DNA from 3 places in the Hominiventricola sp. genome. Region 1 is predicted to be linked to each of the others. Evidence: riboswitches for the same ligand, from Rfam matches in the RefSeq annotation. Region 1 holds a riboswitch; each other region holds the start of a gene.

Region 1 (9,984 bases):
GCAGTCCTTCTTCCTCAATCTGATGGATTTCCAGACTGTGTTCAATCATATCGATACTGTGCTGCACATTGAGACAGCAGGCTTTGAAATCATCCGTCTCATCCCCGATGGCCAGCTTAATCTCATCGGTAATGTATTTGATATATCCCTGCGGGTCATGGTTGATGGCCGCATCCACCGCACCGCAGAACGTATGTCCAAGCACTACGATAAGCGGGCTTCCCAGATGGTCCGCCGCATACTCGATGCTTCCCAGCTGATGGTCATCGATCACATTTCCCGCCACACGAATCACAAAGAGATCTCCCAGGCCTGCCGAAAAAATACTCTCCGGAATCACACGGGAATCCGAACAGGTAATGATAATCGCATAAGGATGCTGTCCATTTTCATGCGTATATTTTCGGAGCATACGGGAAATATTTCCCCGGCTGGTCTCCGCATTCAGGTATCTTGCATTTCCCTCTTTTAATTTCTTCAGCGCCTTGTCGGCGGTCATAATAAATGCATGCATACTTCAAACCCTATTTGTTTTTCTTATATTTGCCGATCTTCTGGTCAATAGAAAGGATTTCACCCTCCGGGCGATATACCACTTTTACGTAAGCGGACACCTTCTTCGCCCCTGCGCGGACTGCCACGTGCTGGCATTCCTTGACAATATCCATCAACTGGTCATAATCATCTCCCTCGATGGTGGTTTCAAAGGGACCCACTTCATAGCGAAGACCAGTGCCTGCAATATAAGCAATTACCTCATCTACGATTCTGCAAAGCTCCTGATCATTTTCTGCCGATGGCAGTACCTGAATTGCTACACTTGTCATATCTTTCTTCTCCTTTTACAAATCCGCTGCCGCAGACTTCCAGTCTTCTATCACTTCATCTGCCAGCCGTTTCATCTTCTCCCAGCAGTCTGTGTTACTCTCATCCTGAACACCTGCCACATAAAATCCTGCCCGTTTTGCCGTCTCTGCCGCATAGATGGCATCTTCATAAACAGCCGTCTCTGCCGCTTTTGCACCCATCCGTCTTATGGATTCCAGATAGACATCCGGCTGCTTCTTTCCTGCCCCTACAGTCTCGCAGGAGAGTAGAAATTCAAAATCAGCAAGAACATCAAGACGTTCCAGACAGGCTTTCATGAGCGGTTCTGCTGTGGCTGATGCCACGCACATACGGACTCCCGCTGCCTTTAATTTTGTTAAATATTCCTTTACTCCTGGTTTCAGCGGGATATCATTCCGGTAATGTTCATCCATCATGGTATTCATATCCGCTGCCACGCTCTCCGGTGTTCCCAAAAGACCATATTCGCTGATAAAAAGTGCTGCTGACTCTGTCATCGTCATAGGCTTGATACGTTCCAGAATCTCTGCTGACACTTTTTTCACCCCATGGCTTTCCAGATATTCAAAAGCCAGACGCTTCCAGAATCCCATGGAATCTACCAGGGTTCCGTCCATATCAAAAATTGCATACGGCTTATTCATGGCTCACCATCTCTGCTGCCAGTGTTTTCAGATGCTCTGTAGCTGCTCCCGGATCCTTCGCTGCAAAAATGGCAGATACTACTGCAACTCCGTCCACGCCACATCCAGAGAGTTCTTCCACATTGGAAGCGTTAATGCCGCCGATGGCTACCACCGGAATGGATACAGAGCTGCTGATCTCTTTTAACTTTTCTTTGGAAAGATTTCTTGCATTTTTCTTGGTACTGGTTCCAAACACAGCACCGACACCAATATAGTCTGCACCTGCTTTTTCTGCAGCCTGTGCTTCTTCTACGGTTCCGGCGGAAATTCCCAGAATTTTATCCGGACCGATCATGGCACGGATATCTCTTCCCTTAATATCGGACTGGCCCACATGGACGCCGTCTGCATCAATGTCGATGGCAATCTCCACGCTGTCATTTACCACAAAAGGCACATGATACTGGGCACACAGGCCTTTCAGTTCCTCTGCTTCCTGCTCAAAGGTTCCCTCATCCAGGTCTTTCTCCCGGATCTGCAGAAATGTTGCCCCATGCTCCAGCACATTTTTGCATACATCTGTCAGTTTTTCGCCTTCCTTTAACCACATCCGGTCGGTTACTGCATAAAGCAGCATGGATTTCCGGATCTCTTCTTTAGAGTATTTCATATTGCATTCCCTCCACCAATTGTTCTTCTGTCATATTAAATACAGCATCAATCAAATCTGTCCGGAATGTAGCATTGCCTGTTCCGTTCTTGATACGGCGTGCCTCTGCCACCTCTCCGCTGATTCCCATCACGCTCATGGCTGCCACTGTTGCCGTAAAGCAGTCTTCCGACATGGCTCCGCAAAATGCGCCGATCATGGAAGTCAGCATACAGCCGCTGCCCGTAATCCTCGCCATAGTTGCACATCCATTTCTGAGGACTGCCGTTTCTTTCCCATCGGATACCAGATCCAGCTTTCCTGAAACAGCAATGACACTTCCCGTGCGTTCCGCAAGTGCCCGCACCATCTCTGCTGCTTCTTTGAGATTCTCTTCCGTAATCTTATCAAGGGCACTTACATCCACACCACTTCCGGCGGTCTGCTGTCCTGCCAGATAACGGATCTCTGACGCATTTCCACGAATGGAGCTGAACTTCACTTCTTTTAACAATTCTGCTGCCACTTCTCTTCGAAGGCTCGTTCCACCTGCTGCTACCGGATCCAGAACAACCGGACGACCAAGCTTGTTCATCTCTTTTCCGGCCAGAATCATGGACGGGGCATCTTCAATGGCTCCCATATTGCAGACCAGTGCCCGGGCATTTCTGGCTGCCTCTGCCGCCTCCCGGACGTCATGCGCCATAGACGGAGAGCCGCCTGCTGCCAAAATGATATTTGCACAGTCATTGACCGTCACAAAATTGGTAATGCACTGCACCAGCGGTTCCTTTTCCCGCACCAGATGTAATGCCTCTGCATACTTGTTCATAAAACCTTTGTCTCCTTACGCCAGCTCATTCTGCATCCGTCCAAGCACAGCCGTTTTCTTTAAGATCACCAGGATTGCCACACCCATAGCTGCTCCTACCACTGCAGACGGGGTATAGAACGGAATATAGTAAAACGGGGACTGGGCATCCAGTCCGTAGAACATCTTCATCAAAGGATAAGAAGACATGGCTCCGAAAAATCCGGTTCCGATGACTTCTCCAATCCATACCAGATAAATATTTTTCGTCTTCTTATAAATCAGGCCTCCCAGAATCGGTCCATAGATTGCTCCGGTAACTGCCTGAATGGTACGGCCGGACAACATTCTCATAATGCCGCATAAAAGGGCTGCCGCGAATCCATACCAAGGGCCTACCAGAACCGCTGCAATGACATCCACGCAGTGCTGGAACGGTGCCATGGCCGGGAAATAGACAAAGGTGTTCAGGACGAAGGCCAGACAGGCCAGCATGGCAGTCAGTGCCATTTTTTTAGTTACATTTTTCTGCATATTCATTCACTCCTCTTTTGCTCAAACAAGGGAAACCTGATGACCAACACCTGACTTTTTACTGACAAAAAAGGAGGCTCCTGTATCGGTGCCTCCTGTAAAATCATATTCGATGACTTCCTACGACGGCATTATCCGTATCAGGTTAAAGGGTCGAAGGTCATTCCTTCCTCTCAGCCTGTCACACAAGCTCCCCTGTTCTCTTTCTGCTGTCTATTTTACCCCTGTACAGTAGGAAATGCAAGTCCTATTCATTTTTCTTACCCTGCATAGGGCAGCGCTTCAAACAGATCATTCTCCGACACACCGCCTATGGTTCCTGCATAAAATCCGTCTGCCTCAAGGTCCACCGTCAGACTTCCTGCCGTTCCATCCTCCAGTTCAAAGCCAAAGGTACCGTCTTCAGAGTAACTGGTCGGGGTAATCACATCTCCTGCATTTAAGGTGGCATTGGAGCCTTCTATTCTGCAGGACACGGAACCTTTAACACTTAGTTTCACATCCGATGCATGATTGAAAAGATACGTATCTCCATCCGGCGTCAGTTTGTCATCCACAATATGATAAGTTCTGGTGCCGCCATAAGTGCCCAGCACATCCACCTTGGATGTAATCTCGATACCGTCTGCCGGATTGGAAGGAACTTTTTCAATGCTTCCGTCCTGCTGGGAAACCGCGAACTTTTCCCCATCCATTTTCACCAGATAGGTTGTCGCATAATCATTATAGGTACGTGTTTCCGCCAGCACATAGTACTGTCCATTCAGCTTCAATGCATAGATATCTCCCACGGCCAGCGTCTCTGCATCCAGTTCAAAACTGTTAGAGCCATACTGGGCGGTTACGCTGATCATATCATCATTTTCTTTGGGATCGGATGTTACCAATGTAAATTCCTGGCCGTCAATCTCCACCGGAATATTGGCTTCCAGCTTCGTCACATTGGAATCCATCGTAGCCGGAGTACCGATAGCGTCCATAAGCGGGGTCCAGTCAAGGACGGCATACTGCTCCGTATAAGAATCAATCATTGCCTGCGCGGTCTCTTCATCCGTCGGCGTATCATTGCTCACATCCCAGTCATCATCCACGGAAGTAAACCATGGATTCTGCTCATCTGCTCCTGCGTCATAAATGACCGACTGCTGAATAGAAAGTTCTCCATTTTCTACGATATAATACAGCCATCCGGAACTTGCTGCACCGTTGGAACCTTCATTGGCAATGATCACAGCACCCGCCTCATCTTCCACCAGATAATATCGGTTTCTCTCCTGACTGGTAAACAGCTGCTTTGCCGCATCTCCGTCCATAGTATAAGCATCCAGAATCATCCGGTTCACCGGTTCTTCCGTATCTGTTTCACCAATCAGTAATTCCAGCTGTCCGTCCTGATCAAGATCGTATAACGTATAACCTACTGACACCATAGTGGCCAGATTACTGTAATTATGCTCATAGATCTGGTCATAATCCCACTGTTCCTCTATCAGTGACCGATAGTCGTCGATAATCCCTTCGTAGGCTTCCGTCATACCATCATCCATCACTTCCGGTTTTGCTTCTTCCGGTTCTGTATTTTCCGTGGTATCCCCCGCATTTTCTGTATCCTGCGCTGTCTGATCTGCATTGTTTCCACATGCTGTCAACATGGACATTCCAAGCATCAATACACATAAAATCGCAATTCTCTTTTTCATAAGATCCTCCTTCATGAAATTACCTTCATTTTGGTATCCTCATTTTACTACACAGGAGGTATTTGTCCACTTAAGATTTCTTAATTTTGATACCGGATCTCTGTCTTCTGCAACATAGGATAACTGACCACTTCCATTCCTTCAAGATCCTCTGCATGCATGCTGACTGCCGTGATCTGCGGATTCTCATAGGTGGTATAATAGTAAACACCTTTGCTGGTGTTGCAGCAGGAAGTATAAATCGTAATCTCATACTTTCCTTCCGCCACTTCGCAGCAGCCTCTCTGCTGGTCTACAGAACCAAGGATATGGAAAAACTGGCTGACGCTCTCTTCCTCTGTATCTCCTGACCTGGAATTAAGTCTCGTAAATGCCACTCTTGCAAAGCGGGATGTGGAAGACAAATCTCCCGGAAGTCCCAGTGCTCCCATGCCTCTGCTGTACATATCAAGCGGCAGCTCTTTGGAAAACTGATTCTCTGGCTGCTTCGGAGAAAGATTCCTATACTGATTCAGCAAAAACATCTGCTGAGGGAACGGAGGATTGTTGGTAAGCACCCCTGCCGGATTATCATAGACATGGAATCCATCCTTCATAGATTCCACCACAATACAGCCATTTTTATCCGCAATGATCCAGTGAAGCTGTGCAGAAGGAAGCTGATCACTGAATGAGATTCCTGTCAGATTCATTTTCCCAAGTGCTGCTTTTGCCTCTTCCACAGTCGCACATCTGGAAAGGATCCAGGGGATAAACTCATACTGGGCTACATTCTCTTTCTCTTTTGTTTCCTCTGCATAAGCTGCATTTCCCACAAAATTCAGACCAGCCATACCAAGACCTTTTTCATTGGCTGCATCATAGTAAAGCGGATATCCGTCCGCCATATGTGCCATACCGATCATTGCATAATGCTGCTCCATCACACCTGCATAATGAAAGTGAATGGGATAGTTCCGCGGCATCACTGCAATCTCTTCTCCATAAGAAAATTCATAATCCAGAGTACGTCCCATATAAAAATCTTTTGTCTGATAGGTTGCTGCTGTACACATATTAATCCTCCCACAGACTCTGCGGATATTTGCCCGCATCTTTCAGATCCTGCATAGCCTTCATAACAACCGGCTTGTCCTCTTTGTAGGTAACACCATGCCAGCGGTCATGAGACTTCAGCACAGTGACCTCTGCTTTTCCCTCGCGAATCAGTTCATCTACCACAAAGGGCAGGAAATACTCACATTTCAGCGGATTCTCCGGGATACTTTCTTTTAAAAATTTCGGAAAACGGTCTTTTAATTCTTTTAAAATACTTTCAGAAAATCCCCACAGATTCATGGAAACCGGTGCATCCTCTGGCAGTGCATGCCAGGTAGCCCCATCATCCTCAGTATAAGCCGGTCCTTCCGGACGGCGCTCAATTCGTGTTCTTTCTGTAATAGCGGTCAGTTTCTGATGTGCGTCAGTCTCGCAGACACCTCTGGCCACATGACCATTCTCGGTCAGTGTATTTTTCAGCAGATAACCTACCATGGCATACTGATATTTCTCTCCATCTTTCGTATTAACCAGGAAATCATGAATCAGCTGAAATGCTTCCTGTCCATAATAATCGTCTGCATTGATCACTGCAAAAGGTCCGTCCACAACCGGCAGACAGGACAGGACAGCATGTCCGGTTCCCCATGGTTTTACACGGCCTTCCGGCACCTCAAAGCCTTCTGGCAGGTTGTGAAGATCCTGAAATACATACTCCACCGGAATCCGTTTCTCCATACGGTTTCCAATGCTCTCACGGAAATCTGCTTCATTCTCCTTCTTGATAATAAATACGACTTTTCCAAATCCAGCCTGTACTGCATCGTAGATAGAATAGTCCATAATAATATGTCCCTGGGGATCAATGGGGTCAATCTGTTTCAATCCGCCGTAACGACTTCCCATTCCTGCCGCCATAATGACTAATGTTGGTTTTTTCATGCTTTTCTCTCCTCCTGTACGAAAATTCCACTTATTACTAATATACTCATAAGTCCGGTATTTTACAAGTTTTTGACGAAAAAAGAGGTGTACCTTTTGGTACACCTCTTCGAAATTCTTATGGATTCTACAGATTACTCTGCATCTGCTCCGTAAAGAGTTTTCAGTTTGTTCAGGTAAGCAAATCTTGCTTTGTACTCCTCTTCGGATCTGGTGAACAGAGCCTGTGCTCTCTCCGGATTTGCTCTCTTCAGAGAGTTGTAACGAACCTCGCCGTCCAGGAATGCCTGGAAGTCGCCGGTCGGTGCTTTGGAATCCAGAGCGAATGCATCCTTGCCCTCTGCTGCCAGAGCCGGGTTGAAGCGGAAGCAATGCCAGTAACCAGCCTCTACAGCCAGCTGCTCCTCGGTCTGAGCTTTGCTCATACCTTTCTTGATACCATGGTTGATACACGGAGCGTAAGCGATGATCAGGGACGGTCCCGGATATGCCTCTGCCTCTGCGATTGCTTTTACGCACTGATTGAAATCAGCACCCATGGAGATCTGTGCTACATATACATAACCATAGCTCATTGCGATAGAAGCCAGGTCTTTCTTCTTGGTCTCTTTACCACCAGCTGCGAACTGTGCTACAGCACCAGTCGGGGTAGCTTTGGAAGACTGTCCACCGGTATTGGAGTAAACCTCGGTATCGAATACCATAACGTTGATGTCTTTGCCGGAAGCAAGTACATGGTCAACGCCGCCGAATCCGATATCGTAAGCCCATCCGTCACCACCGAAGATCCACTGGGATTTCTTAGCGAGGAAGTCTTTCTGTGCAAGGATCTCTTTGCCCTTGTCGCATCCGCAAGCTTCCAGAGCAGCTACCAGCTTATCAGTTGCAGCACCGTTGGTTGCTCCAACTCCATAAGTATCAAGCCATTCCTGAGCTGCAGCTTTGACATCTGCATTCTTGCCATTAGCAACGATATCCTCAACTTTTGCTTTCAGCCCGCCACGGATAGCGTTCTGAGCAAGCAGCATACCATAACCAAACTCAGCTGCATCCTCGAACAGGGAGTTAGACCATGCCGGTCCCTGACCCTTCTCGTTTACAGTGTACGGAGTGGACGGTGAAGAGTTACCCCAGATAGAGGAACATCCTGTTGCGTTCGCAATGTACATTCTGTCACCGAACAGCTGGGTGATCAGTTTTGCATACGGAGTCTCACCACAGCCTGCGCATGCGCCTGAGAACTCAAGCAGCGGAGTCTTGAACTGAGATCCTTTTACGGTAGCCTCTTTGAATTTCTCGATAACATCTGCTTTCTCCGGAAGAGTAACAGCATAATCGAATGCGCTCTGGCAAGCTGCATTTGCTTCCATATTTGCCATATCGAGAGCTTTTGCACCCTTCTTGCCCGGGCATACGTTTGCACAGGAACCGCATCCGGTACAGTCAAGAGCGGATACAACGATTGCAAACTTCTTATCAGCCATACCAGTCATAGCCAGAGTCTTCATCTCAGCCGGTGCAGCAGCAGCCTCAGCCTCGGTCATAGCAACCGGACGAATTGCAGCGTGCGGGCAGACATAAGAACATCTGTTACACTGGATACAGTTTTCAGCATTCCATACCGGGATATTAACTGCGATACCACGTTTCTCGTATGCAGAAGTTCCGGACGGAGTAGTTCCATCTACATAATCCTTGAATGCAGATACCGGCAGGGAGTTACCTTCCTGAGCAGATACTTTAGCCTGGATGTTGTTAACGAAGTCAACAGCAGCCTGTCTTCCGCTCTCTGCATGAGTAGTTACAAGTCCTTCATCAGCTGCATTCTTCCAGCTTTCCGGAACTTTGATCTCTACAACCTGTTTTGCTCCCTCATCGATAGCAGCCCAGTTCTTAGCAACGACATCATCACCCTTACGTCCGTAAGTAGCCTTTGCAGCAGCCTTCATAAGTTCGATAGCCTGCTCCTCCGGAATGATTGCAGCCAGTTTGAAGAATGCGGACTGGAGAATGGTATTGATACGGGTCGGTCCCATACCAGTCTCGATACCGATCTTAACACCATCAATTACATAGAATTTGATGTTGTGGTTAGCGATGAATGCTTTTACCTGTCCCGGAAGATGTTTCTCAAGACCTTCCATATCCCACGGGCAGTTCAGCAGGAAGGTACCGCCGTCTACCAGCTCCTGTACCATGTTGTACTTACGTACATAGGACGGATTGTGGCAAGCTACAAAGTTAGCTTTGTGGATCAGGTATGTAGATTTGATCGGTTTCTTACCAAAACGAAGGTGAGACATGGTCACACCACCGGATTTTTTGGAGTCATAATCAAAATATGCCTGAGCATACATATCAGTGTTGTCACCGATAATCTTAATGGAGTTCTTGTTAGCACCTACAGTACCGTCTGCGCCAAGACCCCAGAACTTGCAGTTGATGGTTCCTTCCGGAGTAGTTACCAGCGGAGCACCGGTTTCCAGAGACAGATGTGTTACATCATCAACGATACCGATAGTGAATTTAGCCTTCTCGGTGTTGTGATATACTGCAACGATCTGTGCCGGAGTGGTGTCTTTGGAACCCAGTCCGTAACGGCCGGTAAATACCGGAGTATCATTGAATTTGGTTCCTTTAAGAGCTGCAACAACATCAAGGTACAGCGGCTCGCCAAGAGCACCCGGCTCTTTAGTTCTGTCAAGTACAGTGATCAGTTTTGCAGTATCCGGAATAGTCTCTACCAGAGCATCTGCGCAGAACGGTCTGTAAAGACGAACTTTAACAACGCCGACTTTCTCTCCTGCAGCGGTCAGGTAATCGATGGTCTCCTCG
Region 2 (9,984 bases), on a different contig from region 1:
GAAACAGTTCGTTATAATAATGCTCGGCTAATTCTTCAGCATAAGCGTCGTCCAGTTCCGGGAAAGCGAGCATCATGCGTTCTCTCATTAACTCTGTCACCATAAAATATTTCATTTCATTGGTAGTATTCTCATCCAGATCCACAGTCAGAGATTCCGGTGTCAGATTCTCTTTGGCCCAGTCGCTGATTTTTTCTTCCAGGGTAGATTCCTTTGAAATATCGTCCAACATGGATATAGCTTTTTTAAAGGAAAGTCCGGCAACAATCAGGAAAATGAAAAACATAATTTCCATAATGGCAAGAGAAAAAATGCTGAAGGGAAGTTTGATAAATCCAATCAGTGCCAGGGTAATAATCAGAAAGCCACCACTTCCAACTAAAAGAAACGTCCAGGCAGAAGACTTGGTCTCCGACTGCATATCTTTTGCAGATCTATGTGTGCTCATGTGAAATTCCTCCTCTGTATGTCATTCCTGTATTTTATTATAACCGAAAGCTTTCCGAGATTCAATCCACAAAGAGATCTTGCGTAAATTCCAGTATTCGGGTATAATCGTAAGATAAAGTACGAAAGAATTTTTGCATATTTCCGGAGGACGGATTTGAATAAATCAAAGGAGCTTAAAGGTATGAGCAACAGCAGAATTGAACAGATTATCGAGGAAATGGAAGACTATATTGATACTTGTAAAGGACCGCTTTTCTCCTCAGGAGATAAGATTGTCGTAGAGCGTGAGCGGATGGAGGAGCTTTTAAGAGAACTTCGTCTGAAGACACCGGAGGAGATCAAACGTTATCAGAAGATTCTGGCAAATAAAGATGCGATTTTGGCAGATGCACAGCAGAAAGCAGAAGCAATTATTGCGCAGGCAAACATTCAGAATCAGGAACTGGTCAATGAGCATGAGATTATGCAGCAGGCTTATGAGCAGGCAAATCAGGTGATTGAGATGGCTACGAATCAGGCTCAGGAGATTCTGGATAATGCAACCAGAGATGCTAATGAGATTCGCCGCGGAGCCATTCAATATACAGACGATATGCTGGCAAATCTGCAGGAGATGGTACAGAATGTAGTGGAAAATTCCAACAGTCGTTATACGGCATTGATGCAGAATTTCCAGGATTTCTATAATACAATTATTAGCAACCGTGAGGAGCTTGCACCGGAGACATCCGTTAAGACAGAGGAGGAAGCGTCAGTAAAAGAATCGGAGTCAGAAGCGCAAGAATAATCCGGCCAGTCAGCCAGGAACGCATAGTCAGCGTCGTGTCATGAAGAACACTGCTGGTCTGCGCCCAGATGCTGAAACCGCCAAAAGAAGCGCAGGCACAGGCACATGCAGTCATGAGTCTTGTGGAACAGCCGGTTAAGGCTGTGATCTGGTGGATTCCACAGCTGATTTCCAGAAGGGAACTGATCAGAGCAGCAATAGGAGTCGGAAGGGGCAATAGCTGCATCATTCGGACCAGGATGGAAAATAGAACAATATAGCCGCCCAACTTAGCGACTGTGGCGAAGCTGTCCATCATACAGGCATCCAGCATCGGAAATTGCATCCGGCGCAGAGGTGCCTGTTTTTTATTACCTGTATCAGAAAAATGATAAAAAGGGCGTGAACAGATACCATACAGAAGAGGCATGGCATAGAAGAAGACGCAGAGTGCCCATGGCACTTTCGTGCATCCCAGCTTTTTCAGACAAATGTAATTGATAAAAAAACTGGGGCTGACATTATTGCAGAATCCAAGGAGATAGGTGCCTTCTTCTTTGGAAATATGCTGCTCACGAACCAGATCTGCAGTGACTTTGGCACCCATGGGAAATCCACAGAGAAATCCCATAAGAACTGCGTAGCAGCCGTCTTCAGAGATACGGAAGATTTTGCGAAAAAATGGCGCGTAGAGTCGGTTCAGATATCGGAACAGCCCGGTCTTTACCATCAGGGCTGAAACGATCAGGAAGGGAAGCAAAGAAGGCAATACAGAAGTGTACCACAGAGTGAGGCCCAAGGAACAGCCTTCCGTTGTCTGCACTGGATGGGTAAAGAAAAGTAATAGGAAACAGAGAGGAAGGAAAACGGAAAGTATCTTTTTCAAGGGCACCCCATATAATGAACTAATTCTTTACAATGTATGGGGCAGGTGAAAAAATATGAATCCTTTTCGGCAAATGGCCTGCCTTGGACTGCTGATTTTGCTGCTGTGCTGCGGAATTCAATTTGAAAGAGAATGGATGGACGATGGGGAACCGGAGCAGACAGCACTGGAACAGTATCAGACCCAGGTGGAAACCGTCTGGAAAGAACTTGTTTATTTCCCGGTACCGGAATCATCGGTGAATCAAAAGGCAGTCATCCGGTTTGAAAATACCTGGCAAACGGAGCGGCATTACGGCGGAAAACGAAAGCATGAGGGGATTGATCTGATGGCAGAACCTGATAAAAGCGGATACTTTCCGGTGCTGAGCATGACAGATGGAACCATTGAGCAGGTGGGATGGTTGGAAAAGGGAGGCTGGCGGATTGGAATCCGGTCTATAGGTGGTAATTATTACTATTATGCACATTTTCATTCCTATATCAAAGACTGGAAAAGGGGAGATCCGGTGAAGGCCGGGGATTTGCTGGGGTATATGGGAGATTCGGGGTACGGACCGGAAGGAACGACGGGGCAGTTCCCGGTGCATCTTCATCTGGGGATCTATCTTCCAGCTGCGGGAAAAGGCGAGCAGGCCATCAACCCTTACTGGATGCTCCGCTATCTGGAAAACAAAAGGCTTTCATACATATATTAACGTGACGGTATAAGAAGAAAACTTGACATCCTCCCTTACTTGTCGTATAGTAAAAAAGCAAAGTGAATAGAAAATAAGTACCGGGGAGCCTGCGGAAACGGGCTGAGATCTGACTGACACCGTCAGGACCCGTATACCTGATTTGGATCATGCCAACGTAGGAAGTAACTGTGAAAAGATAGAGAAGTGGAAGTACGCTGGTATTTCCACTTTTTTTATCGCCTGCGGCGGTACATTGGGGGCACCACCTTGCATCGCCTAACAAAAGTTATTGATGCCTGAAAGGAGAATTTTTATGAAGACAGCATTAACAATCGCCGGAAGTGATTCCAGCGGAGGCGCCGGTATCCAGGCTGACTTAAAGACCATGATTGCAAACGGGGTATATGCCATGACTGCAATTACGGCTCTGACAGCACAGAACACCACCGGCGTCCAGGGAATTTTCGAGGTAACCCCGGAATTCCTGGAACAGCAGATCGACAGCGTATTTACGGATATCCGTCCGGACGCAGTGAAGATCGGCATGGTTTCTTCTGTGGGACTGATCGAGTCCATCGCAAAGAAACTGAAACAGTATGAAGCAGAAAATATCGTAGTGGACCCGGTTATGGTGGCAACCAGCGGATCAAGACTCATCAGCGAGGACGCCATTGGTGCATTAAAAGAGCTTTTACTGCCCATGGCGACGGTTCTGACTCCGAATATTCCGGAGACGGAAGTTCTCTCCGGAATGGAAGTAAAGACCGCGAATGACATGATTGCAGCAGCAAAATATATCAGTGAGACCTATCACTGTGCCGTACTCTGCAAGGGTGGACATCAGTTAAATGATGCCAATGACCTTCTGTACCGGAATGGCGATTATAAATGGTTCAATGGTAAACGGATCGACAACCCGAATACCCATGGTACCGGATGTACGCTGTCCAGCGCTATTGCCTCCAATCTGGCAAAAGGCTATGATCTGGACACCGCAGTGGAGCGCGCAAAAGCTTATATCTCCGGCGCTCTGGCAGCCATGCTTGATCTGGGACAGGGTTCCGGCCCCATGGATCACGGATTTGATTTTCGTGGAAAAGGATTTGCGGAGGAAAAGGCATGACCGTTACAGAACGTCTTTTAAAAGACACAGAATCTATCTGGGCAGAATACCATCAGCACCCCTTTGTACAGGGGATTGCCGACGGAACTCTGGATAAAGAAAAATTCAAATATTATATGATACAGGACTATCTGTATCTTCTTGATTATACGAAAGTATTTGCTATTGGCGTTGCAAAGGCGAAGGACATGGAGTTTATGAAACGCTTTGCAAATTCCACCCATGCTATTTTAGATGGAGAGATGGATATTCACAGAAGCTACATGGCACGCCTTGGCATCACGCCGGAAGAGGCAGAACATACGAAGCAGGCCCTTGATAATCTGTCTTATACCTCCTATATGCTCCGCGTGGCTTATGAAGAAGGGCAGGCAGAAGTAGCAGCTTCCATTCTTTCCTGCGCACTGAGTTATGAGGCAATTGCCCGCCAGATTGTAGCTGAGCACCCGGAAGCAGACAAACATCCGTTTTATGGAGAATGGGTATCCGGTTATGTGTCAGACAGCTATCATGAGGAAAATGAATCCCTTGTGGTTTTAGTTGATCGTCTGGCAGCAGACTACAATGAAGCACAGCTTGCACATCTTTCTGAAATCTTCACCGCATGTTCCCGCTATGAAAAAGCGTTCTGGGACATGGCATGGGAAATGAGGAAATAGTGTATGCTTACATTTGATAACGTAAGATTTCAGTATGACTGTGAAGATTTTTCCATCATTGACCATCTGTCCTTTACTGTCCAGGATGGAGAATTCGTGTCCGTAATCGGTCCTTCCGGATGCGGAAAAAGTACGATTTTTCGGCTGGTCAATAAGCTTCTCCCTCCTGCAGAAGGAAATATTCTGATCAATGGACAGAATATCAATGGTCTTAAAAACTACTGTGGGTATATGCCGCAGCAGGACATGCTGTTCCCATGGCGGACAGTAAAGGAAAATGTTATGCTTCCCATGGAAATTCAGGGGAGCATTTCCAAAGCAGAGATGGAAGAGCGGGCAGAGCAGGCATTGGAATCTGTCGGTTTAAAAGATTGGGGAAAGAAGTCTCCACGGGAGCTTTCCGGCGGTATGCGGCAGCGTGCAGCATTTGCCAGAACTGTGCTCACCGGATCAGATCTTTTGCTTCTGGATGAACCTTTCTCCGCCCTTGATTATCTGACACGCCTTTCCATGCGGGAATGGCTTTTGGAACAATGGGAACGCGAGCAGAAGACCGTTCTTTTTATTACCCATGATGTGGAGGAGGCAGTCTTTTTATCCAGCCGAATCCTGGTGGTGGAAGAAACTCCCATCACTCACTTAAAATCCATTGAAGTTCCGGCAGAATATCCGCGAACAAGGGAAGAACTGACCCGTTCTGAAATCGTGGAATTAAAAGAAAATTTAATTGAAATGCTCAGGAGGAATCCGTAGATGAATGAGACGAAAAAACGCGGGAATGCAAATCTTCCGGCCTTGATTCTCCTGGCAGTATTACTGATGTTCTGGCAGGCTGCTGCTATGGGAATTGATGCAGCCTATATTCTGCCGTCACCGACGCAGATTTTAGTCCGTCTCTGGGAACTGCGAGGTCCGTTATTTACAGCGCATCTTCCGGCTACCATGTCGGTAGTTGCCATCGGACTTTCCATTTCTATTGTTCTGGGACTGGGACTTGCCGTTCTTATGGATATCAGTGAGATTGCGGAAAAAGCATTATATCCGTTAATTATTGCTTCTCAGACGATTCCGACCACTGCATTGGCACCGCTTTTTGTGCTCTGGTTTGGTTATGGTATCTGGAGTAAAGTGCTGGTAACGGTATTGATTACCTTTTTCCCTATTACCATCACGGTATTTGACGGATTTAAATCGGTAAAGACAGAGATGGAAGAATTGTTATTTACCTTTGGCGCAAGTAAACGCCAGATCTTTTTTAAACTGAAAATTCCGGCAGTGCTTCCCTGCTTCTTTTCTGCCATCAAAATGGCTGTTCCCATGTCCATCATCGGAGCTGCCATTGGCGAATGGCTTGGCGCACAGAGCGGACTTGGATATTTCAGCAGACGAATGATGACACAGCTTGACGGAGCCGGTGTATTTGCACCGATTCTCCTGCTCTCCGTGGTAGCCATGTTCTTCACCGAACTGGTAGCGATTCTGGAAAAACGACTGATCCACTGGAGAAATGACTAAACGAAAGAGGACTACGATTGTGAAAAAAAGAATATTAGCAGCTGCCCTTGCAGCAACTTTAAGTGTAACCATGCTTTCCGGATGCGGAAAAACGGAATCAGCGTCCAATACCAATCCTTCTGAAACGGCAGAAGAGGCAGTGGAGGAGGAAACAGTCGAAGAAGATGCATTAAGAGAAGTCAATGTGGTACTGGACTGGTACCCGAATGCCATCCATGCATTTCTTTACACGGCTATCGAAAGAGGATATTTTAAAGAGGAAGGACTGGATGTACAGATCCGTTTTCCTTCCAATGCAAGCGATGCCCTGTCTTTAGTAGCAGCAGGTAAAGCTGAGATTGGCATGTATTATCAGCATGACGTAATTCAGGCCATTGCCAATCAGAAAACACCGGTGAAGGCTATCGGTGCGATCGTGCAGTCTCCACTGTGCGTTATCCTTTCTCTGAAAGATAAAAATATTACCGGACCGGAAGACCTGGCAGGAAAAACGATTGGCTATGGTGGAACTGCCCTTAGTGAAGCTTTTATTAAATGTATGATAGAAAATGTTGGTGCAGACTCTTCTGATGTGAACATGGTTGATGTAGGATTTGATCTGATGAGTTCCATGACCACCGGAAATGTAGATGCGACGATCGGCTGTCTCGTAAACCATGAAGTACCTCAGATGGAAGAAGAGGGATTTGATGTTAACTACTTTATGGTAAATGGATATGGCATCCCGAATTACTATGAAGAGGTGTTCCTTACCAACAATGATATTTTGGAAAATGAGCCGGAAGTGGCAGAAGGATTTATCCGTGCCTGCAAGAAAGGCTTTGCAGATTTCCAGGCTGATCCGGATGGATGCCTTGCGATCCTGATGGAGAACCAGAACGAGGAGAACTTCCCACTGACGCAGTCTGTGGAGGAGCAGTCCTGTGCAACCCTGCTCCCGTTGATGGCAACAGATGATGCTGCATTTTTAAGCATGACGGATGACTGCTGGCAGCAGAACATCGACTGGATGCTGGCAAACGGACTCATTGATCAGTCTGTAGAAGTATCTGATGTAATGGTAAATTTAGGTGAATAGTAAAATGAAATAGAACAGAAAGTCCCGGGATTGGATCTGGCCACCATCCCGGGATTTTTGTTTGCGCGCCATTGTTTGAGGGGTCTTAATTGTGCTATAATAAAATATACTTTTGAACATAAGGAGCAATTGGATGGCAGCCAAACGAGGAACCCAGAAAACGAAATACACGCCTGATTATGTGGTCTTTGATCTGGAGACTACAGGCATCTCCCGCGTATATGACGAAGTGGTAGAGATTTCTGCTGTGAAGGTCCGGGGAGGAAAAGTCGTGGATGAGTTCAGTACTCTGGTCAATCCGGGACGGCATATTCCGTCAGGTGCAAGTCAGGTAAACGGCATTACCGATCAAATGGTAGCTTATGCGCCGCGGTTTGTAAAAGTGCTGCAGGAATTTCTGGATTTCACGGAAGGTTATCCTCTGGTGGGCCACAATATTGCTTCTTTTGATATGAAATTTATCTGCAGGGACGCGGAGAAATACTATGGCTCTGTTCCTGTCAACGACTATGTAGACACACTCCCTCTGGCAAGAAAGCATCTTCCGAATCTTTCCCATCATAAACTGACCGATCTGGCTTCTTACTATGGTCTCACAACGGACGGCGCACACCGGGCGCTGAATGACTGCCGGATGAACCAGCAGGTCTATGAGTGTATGGTAAAAGAGATGCGGGAGGCACGGACCGGGAAATCGGCATCATCAGAAAACAATGCACCGGAAAGAAATCCTGCTGTTCCGGAGAAGCCGAAACATTCAACCATGAAACTTCGTGGCGTGGTGGAACGAATTACTTATCAGAACCCGGAAAATGGCTATACAGTACTTAAATGCGCAGTGAAGAATTATAACGATCTGGTAACAGTCATTGGAAATCTTCTGGATGTCAATGTAGGTTCGGTGCTGCTCATTGACGGCAACTGGAAGGTGGACAGTAAGTATGGCCGTCAGTTCGTGGCAGAGAGTTGGGAAGAAACGCTACCGGCGACAGTTTTTGGTATTGAGAAATACCTGGGTTCCGGTCTGATCAAAGGTGTAGGACCCAAATTTGCCAAACGGATTGTGGGGCTTTTCGGGACTGACACCATGGATGTGATTGAGTGTGATATTTCCCGGCTGAAAGAAGTGGAAGGCATCGGTGAAAAACGAATCCGGCAGATTCATGAAAGCTGGGAGCGGCAGAAAGAGATTAAAAATGTCATGCTTTTTCTGCAGGATCATGGAGTGAGTACTTCTTTCGCAGCCAAGATTTACCGTCAATATGGAAATGACAGTATTGCAAAGGTAAAGGAAAATCCATTCCGGCTGGCAGACGATATCTGGGGCATTGGTTTTAAGACGGCAGATAGCATCGCGGAGAAGCTGGGCATTGGAAAAGAAGCGTTTGTGCGTCTCCGAAGCGGTATCATGTATACGTTAAGCAGTCTGGCAGATGAAGGCCATGTTTATGCCTATAAAGGACAACTCATAAAACGGGCAACCGAACTTCTGGAAGCCGAAGAAAGCAGTATCGTCATGACCCTGGACCAGATGCTGGCGGACAAAGATGTGATCTCGGAACCGGTATCGGAAGAGAAAGGGGACGCTATTTATCTGCCGCCTTTTTACTATGCGGAGGTGGGCGTTGCTGCTAAAATCCGGAAACTGTTACAGAATCCGGCACAGGATCGCCTATGGACATCTCTGATGGAGGCGCGGAAACGGACTGGAAATAGGGATCTTTCTATTGATGTAAAGAAGATCGAAGCCAAAATCGGCATGGAATATGATGAGATTCAGGCAGATGCCATCCGACAGGCTGCAGTTTCCAAGATAATGATTCTTACCGGAGGACCCGGTACAGGAAAGACCACGACGACGAAAGGCATTATTTCTGCTTATCAGTCCTTCGGGTTAAAGATTCTGCTGGCAGCACCAACTGGAAGAGCAGCCAAGCGTATGACGGAGACAACCGGGCTGGAAGCAAAGACCATTCACAGGCTTTTGGAGTGTAAGCCGCCGGAGGGCTATCAGAAAAATGAGGAAAATCTCCTGGAAGGAGATGTGCTCATTGTCGATGAGTGTTCCATGATTGATCTGGTGCTCATGAATTCACTGCTCAAAGCCATCCCGGCGGGCATGAGAGTGGTTCTGGTGGGAGACATTGACCAGCTGCCATCGGTAGGCGCAGGAAATGTATTGAGGGATCTGATTGATTCCGGAGTGGTTCCGGTGATCCGCCTGACCCGCATTTTCCGCCAGGCACAGACCAGCCGGATTATCATGAATGCCCACAGGATCAATGAGGGACAGATGCCGGATCTCTCCAATGGAAAAGAGACAGACTTTTTCTTTACGACCAAAGAAGATCCGGAAGAAGCAGTGAGGGAGATTGTCAGTCTGGTGCAGCATAAGCTGTCCCGTTATTACCGCACGCCGTCTTCGCAGATCCAGGTATTAACGCCTATGCAGAAAGGTGTCGTTGGAGCGACGAATCTCAATCTGGCGCTGCAGGAGGCTTTGAATCCCCAGGGTGACGGATTACGGCGAAGCGGTTTTATTTTCCGGCGGGATGACAAAGTCATGCAGATCAGGAATAATTATGATAAAGAAGTATTTAACGGAGACATCGGTATCATTGAATCGGTGGATCTCCAGAACCGGACACTGAAAGTCAATTTTGATCAGCATGTGGTGGAATATGAGTCTTCCGAACTGGATGAACTGGTACATGCTTATGCCACCACCATTCACAAAGCACAGGGATCTGAATACCCCATTGTGGTGATGCCGGTGCTCATGAATCATTATGTAATGCTTCAGAGAAATCTGATCTATACGGGAATTA
Region 3 (9,984 bases), on a different contig from region 1:
ACAGAAGGTTCTGGAAGAGTCCGCTGCAAAGCAGGCTCCGGCAGAGGATTTTGTAAAAGAAAAAGATCCAAGCGGTATTATTAAAATTGCGACTGAGACTGTCAAATGCGAGCGCTTTGAGCAGGACGGCGTCGCACTGAAGGATGTGGTAACTCTTGAGGAAGCACCGAGAATGGGCTGCGGAATCATGGAGCTTGACCACACCAGCTTTGAGTGGACACTGACTTATGATGAGTACGATCTTGTTCTTGAGGGAACTCTGGAAATCGAGATCGATGGACGTGTGGTAACGGCAGGACCGGGACAGATCATTTACATCCCGAAGAACAGCCATATCCACTTCCAGACCCCGAACAAGACCAGATATGCATATTTCGTATATCCGGCAAACTGGGCAGATCTGGCTTAAAAGTTGAAAATGATAGAAAAAGCATCAGCCATTTTTTGTTTGGCTGATGCTTTTATTTTTGAATTACTGAATCGGTTCAAAATCCACGGCGCCGTGTTTGCACAGCGGGCAGATGATATCTTCCGGAAGTTCATCCCCTTCATAGATATATCCGCAGACTTTGCATACAAATCCTTTCTTGCCGTCGGTTTCCGGCTTCGGTTTGACGTTCTGCTGATAGTAGGTGTAGGTCATAGTATCCTGATCGCTCATGACGCGGGCTTCAGTGACGCTGCAGATAAACATGCCGTGGGTGCCCAGATCAACATACTGTTCTACTTTCAGGGACATAAAAGCGTTGATATATTTATCCAGGAATACCAGACCGTTTCCGGAACGGTTGATCTTTTCGCCTGCAAACTTGTCAACCGTTCGTCCTGACTGGAAGCCAAATTGCTGGAATACGGAGAATGGAGCGTCTACGGACAGGCAGTTGACATTCATGATGCCGGTCTGCTGGATTACATGGTGAGAGTAGTTTTCCTTATTGATATTGACCGCCACACGATAAGGATTATCTGTCAGCTGGGTGACGGTATTTACAATGAGACCATTGTCCTTTTTCCCGTCGTTGGAGGTAACCACATAGAGTCCATAGCCGATGCGGAAGAGGGCAGTCATATCATTTTTATTTGCAAGAGAATTGTCTTTTGCAATGTATTCTTTGCAGAGTTCTTCTGTCATGGCGTCAATCTGCTTCCGATTTTCTTCTTTGACAGAAGACCAAATGTGAACAGAATTCTTCAGCCAGTCGATTTTTTTACATTTGGACATCATTTCTTTCATAATCTTTGCGGCCAGCGGTGCCCAGGTACCATTTTCAATGAGTCCGACAGTGCGGTTCTGATAATTGTGTTCTATCAGTCTGGTGATAAAATCATTCATGAATGGATAAATACTTGCATTGTAAGTAGTCGTTGCAAGGATCAGCTTGGAATAGCGGAAAGCGTCGCTGACAGCCTGGGACATATCATCTCTTGCCAGGTCGTAGACAACCACTTTGGGACATCCGCTGGCGGTCAGTTTGTCTGCAAGGAGAGAAACGGCTGTTTTCGTATGTCCGTATACAGAAGTGTAGGCAATCACAATACCGTCATCCTCCGGCTGATAGGAAGACCAGGTGTCATAAAGACCAATGTAGTGTCCAAGATTTTCCGTAAGAACCGGTCCGTGAAGCGGGCAGATGATCTGAATGTCAAGGGTGGCAGCCACTTTCAGGAGATTCTGTACCTGAACACCGTATTTTCCAACGATTCCAATAAAATATCTTCTTGCTTCATCATCCCAGGGTTCTTCCACATCCAACGCACCGAATTTTCCAAAACCATCTGCAGAGAAAAGAACTTTTTCTGTACTGTCATAGGTGACCATAACCTCCGGCCAGTGTACCATGGGTGCAAATACGAAGGTCAGCTGATGATATCCTAAGGAGAGAGTTCCACCATTTCCCATTTCCATTTTCTGACCTTCCAGATCCAGTTCAAAGAAATTATGAATCATATTGAAGGCTTTTGCCGTAGCGACAACGGTGGTGTCCGGATAAACTTTCAGGAAGTTGGCAACATTTGCCGCGTGATCTGGTTCCATATGCTGTACGATGAGATAGTCCGGTTTGCGGCCATCCAGGACCTGCTGGATATTGTCAAGCCATTGATGGGTAAATTCGGCATCTACCGTATCCATGACTGCAATTTTTTCATCCAGGATCACATAGGAATTATAAGACATTCCGTTTGGCACTTTGTACTGACCCTCAAAAAGGTCAATGCGGTGATCGTTTACGCCGACGTATTGAATGGTATCTGTGACTTTCATAGTAGTTTCCTCCATTTTATATGGTGTGTTGATTTGTTGTTTCTTAACTTTGTTAAAATAATAACAGAATCAAAAGAACAGTTCTGTTGCAAAAGTCACAAACAGAATGATATAATGAAAAAAATTGGAGGGAACTTATGATAGACAATACACTTTTTACGGATATTCTTCCGGAGGAGCAGGAACGGATGCGTGTCTGTTTCAAGGCAAGGGAAGCAGTGTTTCAAACTGGGGAGACGGTGATGGAATATTCCAGCGCCATGAAGAAGATCGGATTGGTGATCTATGGCCGTGCCGTGCTGTACTGCTGTGATGAGGAAGGCAACGAGTATATGATTGATGAACTGAAAAAAGATGCAGTCTTTGGAGAACCATTTCTTCTCCCTACGGACTTTCAGCATTATTATGTGAAGGCGGAAGAAGAAACCAGAGTAATGTTTATCGATTATGAGCATGTGATCAAACGGTGTGAGAATGCATGCTGGCATCACAGTCAGTTGGTCAGCAATCTCTTTCAGATGACTGCCCTGCAGTCCCGGAAGCAGATGGAACGGATTTATGTGTTGTCCAGATCCACCACAAGAAAGAAAATTCTGGCGTATTTGAATCACCTTTCTGCAGAAAAGAACAGTCGGAAGATCCATCTTCCCATGTCCTACACAGCACTGGCTCAGTATTTGAGTGTGGATCGCAGCGCTATGACGCGGGAACTGAAAAATCTGGAGGATGAGGGAGTACTGAAAAAAGACGGACGGGAGATTTTGCTTCTGCAGAGGCATGTCTGACTATGAAAAATCTATGCATTGTTGAAAAAATTAGAAAACTATCCCTATGCCCAGAAGCCGAAGATCGCCCGTGCCATCGGAGAGGTCAACCGTTTTTACGAGAACAGTAAAAAGAAGATGATTCTCATTACGCCGGGACGGATCGGAACTTCTTCTCCGGAGCTTGGCGTTCCGATTACTTATGCGGAAATGAGTCGATTTTCGGAGAAGAGCTTGGATCGGTAATAAAAGTATTTGATACCTCTGATATGAATCTGGTGTTGGGAATGGATGCCATTACCCAGGAAGTCATCTGCGGATATATGGACGAAGAAGCAGACTCCTGATTGATTAAAAGACAGGTTTTTGATAAAATGTAACTATTCAGAGCCATGCAAAACTGCGTAGCAGCGATTTTGTGAATGGGGTTCTGAATAGTTACGACAGGAGGATGTATCTATGGACGAAAATATGTTTAAAAGAAATGTCTGTCTGGCACAGACGGTCATCAAAGGACTTGAGTCTCGCAATATGTCCGGTTATTATGCTGCAAATAAGGAAGAAGCACTGAAAAAGGCACTGGAGCTGATTCCGGAAGGCAGTAAAATTGCCATGGGTGGATGTATGAGTGCACACGAAATCGGATTGATCAAAGCTCTGGAAGAAGGCAATTATCATTATTTGGATCGTGCAAAGATGGAGCCAAGAGAAGGTCTTATGGCTGCTTATGATGCAGATGTATTTCTTTCCAGTGCCAATGCCATGACCAGTGATGGTATTCTGGTGAATATTGATGGAAATGCCAACCGCGTATCCTGTATCGCGCAGGGACCGAGGAAAGTCGTTTTCATTGTTGGCATGAATAAAGTCTGTGATGACCTTGACAGTGCCATGAAACGTGCCAGAAATGTGGCAGCACCGGCAAACACACAAAGATTTGACATCAAAACTCCGTGTAAGGAAAAAGGAAAATGTTTTGACTGCAAATCTCCGGATACGATCTGCTGTCAATTCCTGATTACCAGATATTCCAGACATACCGATCGCATTCATGTGATTCTGGTAAATGATACGTTGGGATTCTAAGGATAGGAGAGAAATATAAGATGGAGAAATCAACTGTTTATTTTACGGATTTCCGGTGTCCGGTAGGCACCAGCCAGCTGGATAAGCTGAAAAAGCTCTGTATCGCAGCCGGAATCAAAGACATTGACATGGATGGAAAGTTTGTGGCAATTAAGATGCACTTCGGTGAGCTTGGAAATATGGCCTTCCTTCGTCCGAACTATGCGAAGGTAGTGGCTGATCTCTGTAAAGAGCAGGGGGGAATGCCGTTTTTGACGGACTGCAATACCCTGTATCCGGGAAGCAGAAAAAATGCACTGGAGCACCTGGATTGTGCAAATCTTAACGGATTTAACACGATTACGACGGGATGTCAGATTATCATTGGAGATGGACTTCGCGGAACCGATGAAGTAGAAGTCCCGGTTGTGAACGGGGAATACTGCAAAACAGCCCTTATTGGACATGCAATCATGGATGCGGACATTTTCATCAGTCTGAGTCATTTCAAAGGACATGAGACAACCGGATTTGGCGGAGCTCTTAAAAATATTGGTATGGGCTGCGGAAGCCGTGCCGGAAAAATGCAGCAGCACGCAAGCGGAAAACCGGCAATCAACGAAGAAGTCTGTCGTGGCTGCCGCCGTTGTGCAAAAGAATGCGGCAGTGATGCAATTACCTATGTCAACAAAAAAGCAGTGATTGATTATGATAAATGTAAAGGCTGCGGCCGTTGTATCGGAGCCTGCAGTTACGATGCAGTCTACAATCCGAACAGCAGTGCCAATGAGCTTCTCGACCGCAAAATGGCAGAGTATGCACAGGCTGTCTGTCATGGCCGTCCGCATTTCCATATTGCACTGGTGCAGGATATCAGCCCCAATTGTGACTGCCATGGCGAGAACGATGCCCCGATCCTTCCGGATATCGGAATGTTCGCAAGCTTCGATCCGGTGGCACTGGATCAGGCATGTGCGGATGCCTGCCTGAAAGCAACCCCGATTGAAAACAGCCAGCTGGGCGAGCATCTGGCAGAGCCGGGATGGCATTGTCACCACGATCATTTCAAAGACTCCAACCCGAATATTGAGTGGAAAGCAACCCTCGATCAGGCAGAGAAGATCGGCCTTGGAACGAGAGCTTATGAGTTGAAGAGAATTAGATAAACACAAGATTCTGATCTTGTAGTGAGGATAGGGAAGATTTCGGTGATTATGATTTGTTTACAGCAGGTATTTCGAAAGAATTTACAAGATGTGGAAATCTCTTGCAAATCTCCTGAAACTTCTGTATAATATTTTTCAAATAGGGAGCTCAAATAAATGGGCTGAGAGTAGACTTGATTAGTCTTGACCTGGAACCTGATTTGGATAATGCCAACGTAGGGAAATACATGTCGCGAATGGATGGACGTATGTGCCGTTGCTCTCTGTTTTGTGTGAACTGGGGGCACCACTTTTCACAGAGTACTTACAGGCGCCGGATGACACTAAAAGTGTGTCATTCGGTGCCTTTTTTGTGTGCTTGGAGATTAAGGTGTTAAAACGTGAAAGGAGAAACAGGATGGTAAAAATCAATGGAGAAGAAAAGGAGATTGCCGGAAAGAATCTTCTGGAATTTTTAAAAGAGACCGGATTTGGGCCGGAACGGGTAGTGGTGGAACGGAATCTCATGATCATTCCAAAAGACCAGCTGGGCAATGTGACCATTCAGGATGAGGATGTCATTGAAGTTCTTAGGTTTGTAGGAGGAGGCTGAAAAAAATGGGAGAACTCATTTCGCAGGAAGAACTGGACCGGGCCTTTGATGCCCGTTTTTCCAAAGAAATGCAGGTGAAGCTTCGCAGTGCCAAGGTAGCGATAGCGGGACTTGGCGGACTGGGATCAAATATTGCAGTGATGTTAGCAAGAAGCGGGATTGGAAAGCTTCTGCTGGTGGATTTTGATGTAGTGGATGTGACGAACCTGAATCGCCAGATGTATTTTATTCCGCAGCTTGGAAAACCGAAGGCAGAGGCACTGCCGGAGATTTTGCGTCAGATCAATCCCTATCTTACCTATGAATCTGTATGCGTGAAGGTGATACCGGAGAATGTAAAGGAACTGTTTTCAGATTATTCCATTGTCTGTGAGGCCTTTGATAAGCCGGATCAGAAGGCGATGCTTGTGCGGGAACTATTGACTCAGTGCCCGGAGACGACAGTGGTATCAGGAAACGGTATGGCAGGTTATGGAGATACCAATGAAATCCGCACGCAGCAGATGATGAGAAGGCTTTATGTGTGTGGGGATCAAAGTACGGATGTGGGCAATGGAATCGGACTGGTTGCACCGAGGGTGGCAGCCTGTGCTGCCCATGAAGCAAACAAAGTACTGCAGCTGATTATGCAGACTGAATGATAAAAAGAAAAGAGGAAAAAAGAAATGGAAGATAAATTTGTATTAGGTGGAAAAGAGTTTAAGAGCCGTTTTATCCTTGGTTCTGGAAAATATAATCTGAATTTGATTAAAGCGGCCGTAGAACAGGGCGGCGCAGAGATTATCACCCTTGCACTGCGTCGGGCAAATACCCAGGAGAGTGAGAATATTCTGGATTTTATTCCGGAAGGAGTGACACTGCTTCCAAATACATCAGGAGCAAGAACAGCTGAGGAGGCTGTCCGGATCGCCAGACTGAGCAGAGCTATGGGATGTGGAGATTTTGTCAAAGTGGAGATCATGCGGGATGCGAAATATCTGTTTCCGGATAATTACGAAACAGTGAAGGCAACGGAGATTCTGGCAAAAGAAGGATTTGTGGTACTTCCGTATATGAACCCGGATTTAAATGTGGCAAGAGATCTTCAGAATGCAGGTGCAGCAGCGGTGATGCCGCTGGCAGCACCTATTGGAAGCAACAAGGGACTGGCAACCAAAGCCATGATCCAGGTGCTCATTGATGAAATTGATCTTCCGATTATTGTGGATGCCGGTATCGGAAAACCGTCCCAGGCATGTGAAGCAATGGAGATGGGAGCAGCTGCTATTATGGCAAATACCGCAATTGCTACTGCTGGAGATGTGCCGGAGATGGCAGCAGCCTTCAAGCTGGCAATCGAGGCAGGAAGAAAAGCGTATCTGACCGGTATGGGAAGAGTGCTTGCAAGAGGCGGCAGTGCATCTGATCCGCTGACTGGATTTCTGCGTTAGGAGGCGTGTATTATGAATGAAGAAAATCAGGTATATTTTGTAGACAGTGACAAGCTGCCACAGGCTGCACTGGACAGAAAACACCGTCTGGAGCAGGATCCGTCTTTCAGAACCAATCATATGGAATATATGGAAGGAATGCAGGTCATTGAGTCCGATATTAAAGATAAAGTGCTGAAAGCAATGGATGAATTTGACTATGATGCCTATACAGCAGCAGATGTAGAGAGGGCGCTTTCTCATGAATCCTGTTCCATCGAAGATTTCAAAGCACTTTTATCCCCGGCGGCAGCCCCTTATCTGGAGCAGATGGCGAGAAAAGCAGAAGAGATTACCAAAAATCATTTTGGAAATACCGTTTATATTTTCACACCATTGTACATTGCCAACTACTGCCAGAACTACTGCATTTATTGTGGATTTAACTGTTACAACAATATCCGCCGGAAAAAACTGACGTTTGAAGAAATTGAGCATGAGATACAGGTTATCGCGAAGACCGGAATGGAAGAGATTCTGATGCTTACCGGTGAGAGCCGTGCCTATTCTGATGTAACATATATTGGAGAGGCGGTAAAGATTGCGAGAAAGTATTTTAAAAATATCGGAATTGAGATTTATCCGGTGAATGTGGATGAATACCAGTATCTCCATGAATGTGGTGTAGATTATGTGACGGTGTTCCAGGAAACTTACAATACGGATAAATATGAGACCCTTCATCTGATGGGACATAAGCGTGTCTGGCCCTATCGCTTTGATGCACAAGAGCGTGCATTGATGGGAGGTATGCGCGGAGCCGGATTTTCTGCACTGCTTGGACTTGATGATTTCCGGAAGGATGCACTGGCAACGGCACTTCATGTCTACTACATTAACCGGAAATATCCCCACGCAGAGCTGTCCTTAAGCTGTCCGCGGCTTCGCCCGATTGTGAATAATGATAAGATCAATCCGAGGGATGTAGGGGAAAAAGAACTTTGTCAGGTACTGTGTGCATACCGGATGTTCCTTCCATTTGCAGGAATTACGGTCTCCAGCAGAGAAAGTGAGACATTCCGTAACGGCATTACAAAGATCTGCGCGACGAAGGTCTCAGCAGGTGTATCTACCGGTATCGGTGATCATGAAGAGAAATACGAAGGTAAAGAAGATGCGGACGTGGGGGATGAGCAGTTCGAGATTAACGACGACCGTTCTTTTGAAAAAATGTATGAGGATATGGAACATGGCGGTCTGCAGCCGGTTCTGAATGATTATATTTATGTGTAAGTCCTATGAGCATGCCATTGTAATTACAAACCGCATGCTGGTGCAGGGAGATTTTTTAGAGCAGATGGAAAAAGTGATTGCCCTGCATCCTCATGCTGTCATTCTGCGGGAAAAAGATCTGCCGGATGAGGAATACGAAAAGCTGGCAAAAAACATACTGGTTCTTTGTGAAAGAGAAGGAGTACTGTGCTTTTTACATTCCAGAATTGATATGGCTCGGAAGCTGAAATGTGAGCAGATTCACTTGTCTGTTCCGGCGCTTCAGTCATTAAGTGAGCAGAAACGATCGGCACTTCGAAAAGATTTCCGGGAACTGAGCATTTCCTGCCACAGCATGGAAGACATGCAATTTGCCGTGAGCAGCGGTGCCACACAGATTGTCCTTGGAACGATCTTTGAGACGGAATGTAAGAAAGGTCTGAAAGGAAAAGGAGTTGATTTTGTTAGAGAAATCAGTGAAATTTGCCCGGTTCCGGTCTATGCCATCGGCGGTATCAGCATGGAACGCCTGTCACAGGTCATGGATGCCGGAGCTGCAGGTGGATGCATGATGTCAGGATTTATGCGTCTTTAAACATTTTTAAGGAATTGAAGGGAAGGTTTTGCTTTTATGGCCGACGGCTCTGTGTTATGATAAACATAATGATTACTGTACGGAGAAGGAAGAGCCGGAGATGAAATCCCTGTCCATTTATTCGATTACAAGAAAACAGAATACGGAGCAGCTGCAGAAGTTAGAACGGCAGCTGTCGGGAAGGGCATATTTTCTGAAAGTGCGTGACTGGGAGATGAACAGTATGAGATCGTTCGTGGATCAGCTGGAACTGCACATGGAGAAAGTGTATGCCCTTCGTTTTTTCTATTCTTTTACGATTCCGCGTCTGGGAAAGGAGTTTGATCTGATTCAGATCAAAGAGGACCAGATTGTTAATGTGGAACTGAAAAGCAGAGAAGTGACAGACGAGGCGATCAGAAAGCAGCTTTTACAGAACCGATATTATCTGGCACCTTTGGGACGAACGATTCGTTCGTATACCTATATCAGCAGCCAGAACCGGCTGGTACGACTGACGAACCATGACCGGATTGTGGAGGCAGACTGGGAGCAGCTGTGCCACGAACTTTTGAATGAGAGTCAGGATTATAAAGGAGATATTGAAGAACTGTTTGAGGCAGAATTGTATCTGATCTCTCCTTTGACGGAAGCAGCCCGTTTTCTGAATAAAGAATATTTCCTGACCTCACAGCAGCGGGATATTGAACGTCAGATTTTGAAAAAGATCCGGGCAGATCACAAAGGATACTGCTGGTTTACCGGACTTCCAGGTACCGGGAAAACATTACTTTTATACGATATTGCCATGAAACTGTCTGGCCGGCAGCGGGTGGCAATCATCCATTGCGGAGAAGCCGGACAGGAGTGGAAAACCCT

Evidence for each region. A riboswitch is a leader RNA that binds a small molecule or an ion and turns the genes downstream of it on or off. The one in region 1 is predicted to bind thiamine pyrophosphate.
Region 2: it holds a riboswitch for thiamine pyrophosphate, as region 1 does, so the genes downstream of both, thiD (bifunctional hydroxymethylpyrimidine kinase/phosphomethylpyrimidine kinase) here and thiW (energy coupling factor transporter S component ThiW) in region 1, are expected to answer to the same signal.
Region 3: it holds a riboswitch for thiamine pyrophosphate, as region 1 does, so the genes downstream of both, thiS (sulfur carrier protein ThiS) here and thiW (energy coupling factor transporter S component ThiW) in region 1, are expected to answer to the same signal.

What each region holds. Positions count from the first base shown of each region.
Region 1 is NZ_DBLYVB010000010.1:20,908-30,891, reverse strand. It holds gene ACZMB2_RS07890 (carbonic anhydrase) at 1-514, opposite strand, end outside; gene ACZMB2_RS07885 (thiamine-binding protein) at 525-827, opposite strand; gene ACZMB2_RS07880 (HAD family hydrolase) at 843-1,493, opposite strand; gene thiE (thiamine phosphate synthase) at 1,486-2,145, opposite strand; gene thiM (hydroxyethylthiazole kinase) at 2,132-2,956, opposite strand; gene thiW (energy coupling factor transporter S component ThiW) at 2,972-3,469, opposite strand; TPP riboswitch at 3,570-3,676, opposite strand; gene ACZMB2_RS07860 (hypothetical protein) at 3,730-5,169, opposite strand; gene bsh (choloylglycine hydrolase) at 5,250-6,224, opposite strand; gene ACZMB2_RS07850 (nucleotidyltransferase family protein) at 6,226-7,149, opposite strand; gene nifJ (pyruvate:ferredoxin (flavodoxin) oxidoreductase) at 7,284-9,984, opposite strand, start outside.
Region 2 is NZ_DBLYVB010000001.1:37,231-47,214, reverse strand. It holds gene ACZMB2_RS00280 (hypothetical protein) at 1-448, opposite strand, end outside; gene ACZMB2_RS00275 (ATPase) at 632-1,237, shown strand; gene ACZMB2_RS00270 (transporter) at 1,182-2,015, opposite strand; gene ACZMB2_RS00265 (M23 family metallopeptidase) at 2,239-2,799, shown strand; TPP riboswitch at 2,871-2,980, shown strand; gene thiD (bifunctional hydroxymethylpyrimidine kinase/phosphomethylpyrimidine kinase) at 3,095-3,904, shown strand; gene tenA (thiaminase II) at 3,901-4,563, shown strand; gene ACZMB2_RS00250 (ABC transporter ATP-binding protein) at 4,567-5,316, shown strand; gene ACZMB2_RS00245 (ABC transporter permease) at 5,317-6,078, shown strand; gene ACZMB2_RS00240 (ABC transporter substrate-binding protein) at 6,098-7,156, shown strand; gene recD2 (SF1B family DNA helicase RecD2) at 7,290-9,984, shown strand, end outside.
Region 3 is NZ_DBLYVB010000011.1:38,742-48,725, forward strand. It holds gene ACZMB2_RS08420 (EutQ-related cupin domain-containing protein) at 1-409, shown strand, start outside; gene ACZMB2_RS08425 (flavin reductase) at 473-2,263, opposite strand; gene ACZMB2_RS08430 (Crp/Fnr family transcriptional regulator) at 2,401-3,048, shown strand; gene ACZMB2_RS08435 (hypothetical protein) at 3,070-3,273, shown strand; gene ACZMB2_RS08440 (lactate utilization protein) at 3,487-4,113, shown strand; gene ACZMB2_RS08445 (DUF362 domain-containing protein) at 4,134-5,258, shown strand; TPP riboswitch at 5,389-5,497, shown strand; gene thiS (sulfur carrier protein ThiS) at 5,656-5,850, shown strand; gene thiF (sulfur carrier protein ThiS adenylyltransferase ThiF) at 5,856-6,491, shown strand; gene ACZMB2_RS08460 (thiazole synthase) at 6,516-7,280, shown strand; gene thiH (2-iminoacetate synthase ThiH) at 7,293-8,552, shown strand; gene ACZMB2_RS08470 (thiamine phosphate synthase) at 8,545-9,126, shown strand; gene ACZMB2_RS08475 (P-loop NTPase family protein) at 9,155-9,984, shown strand, end outside.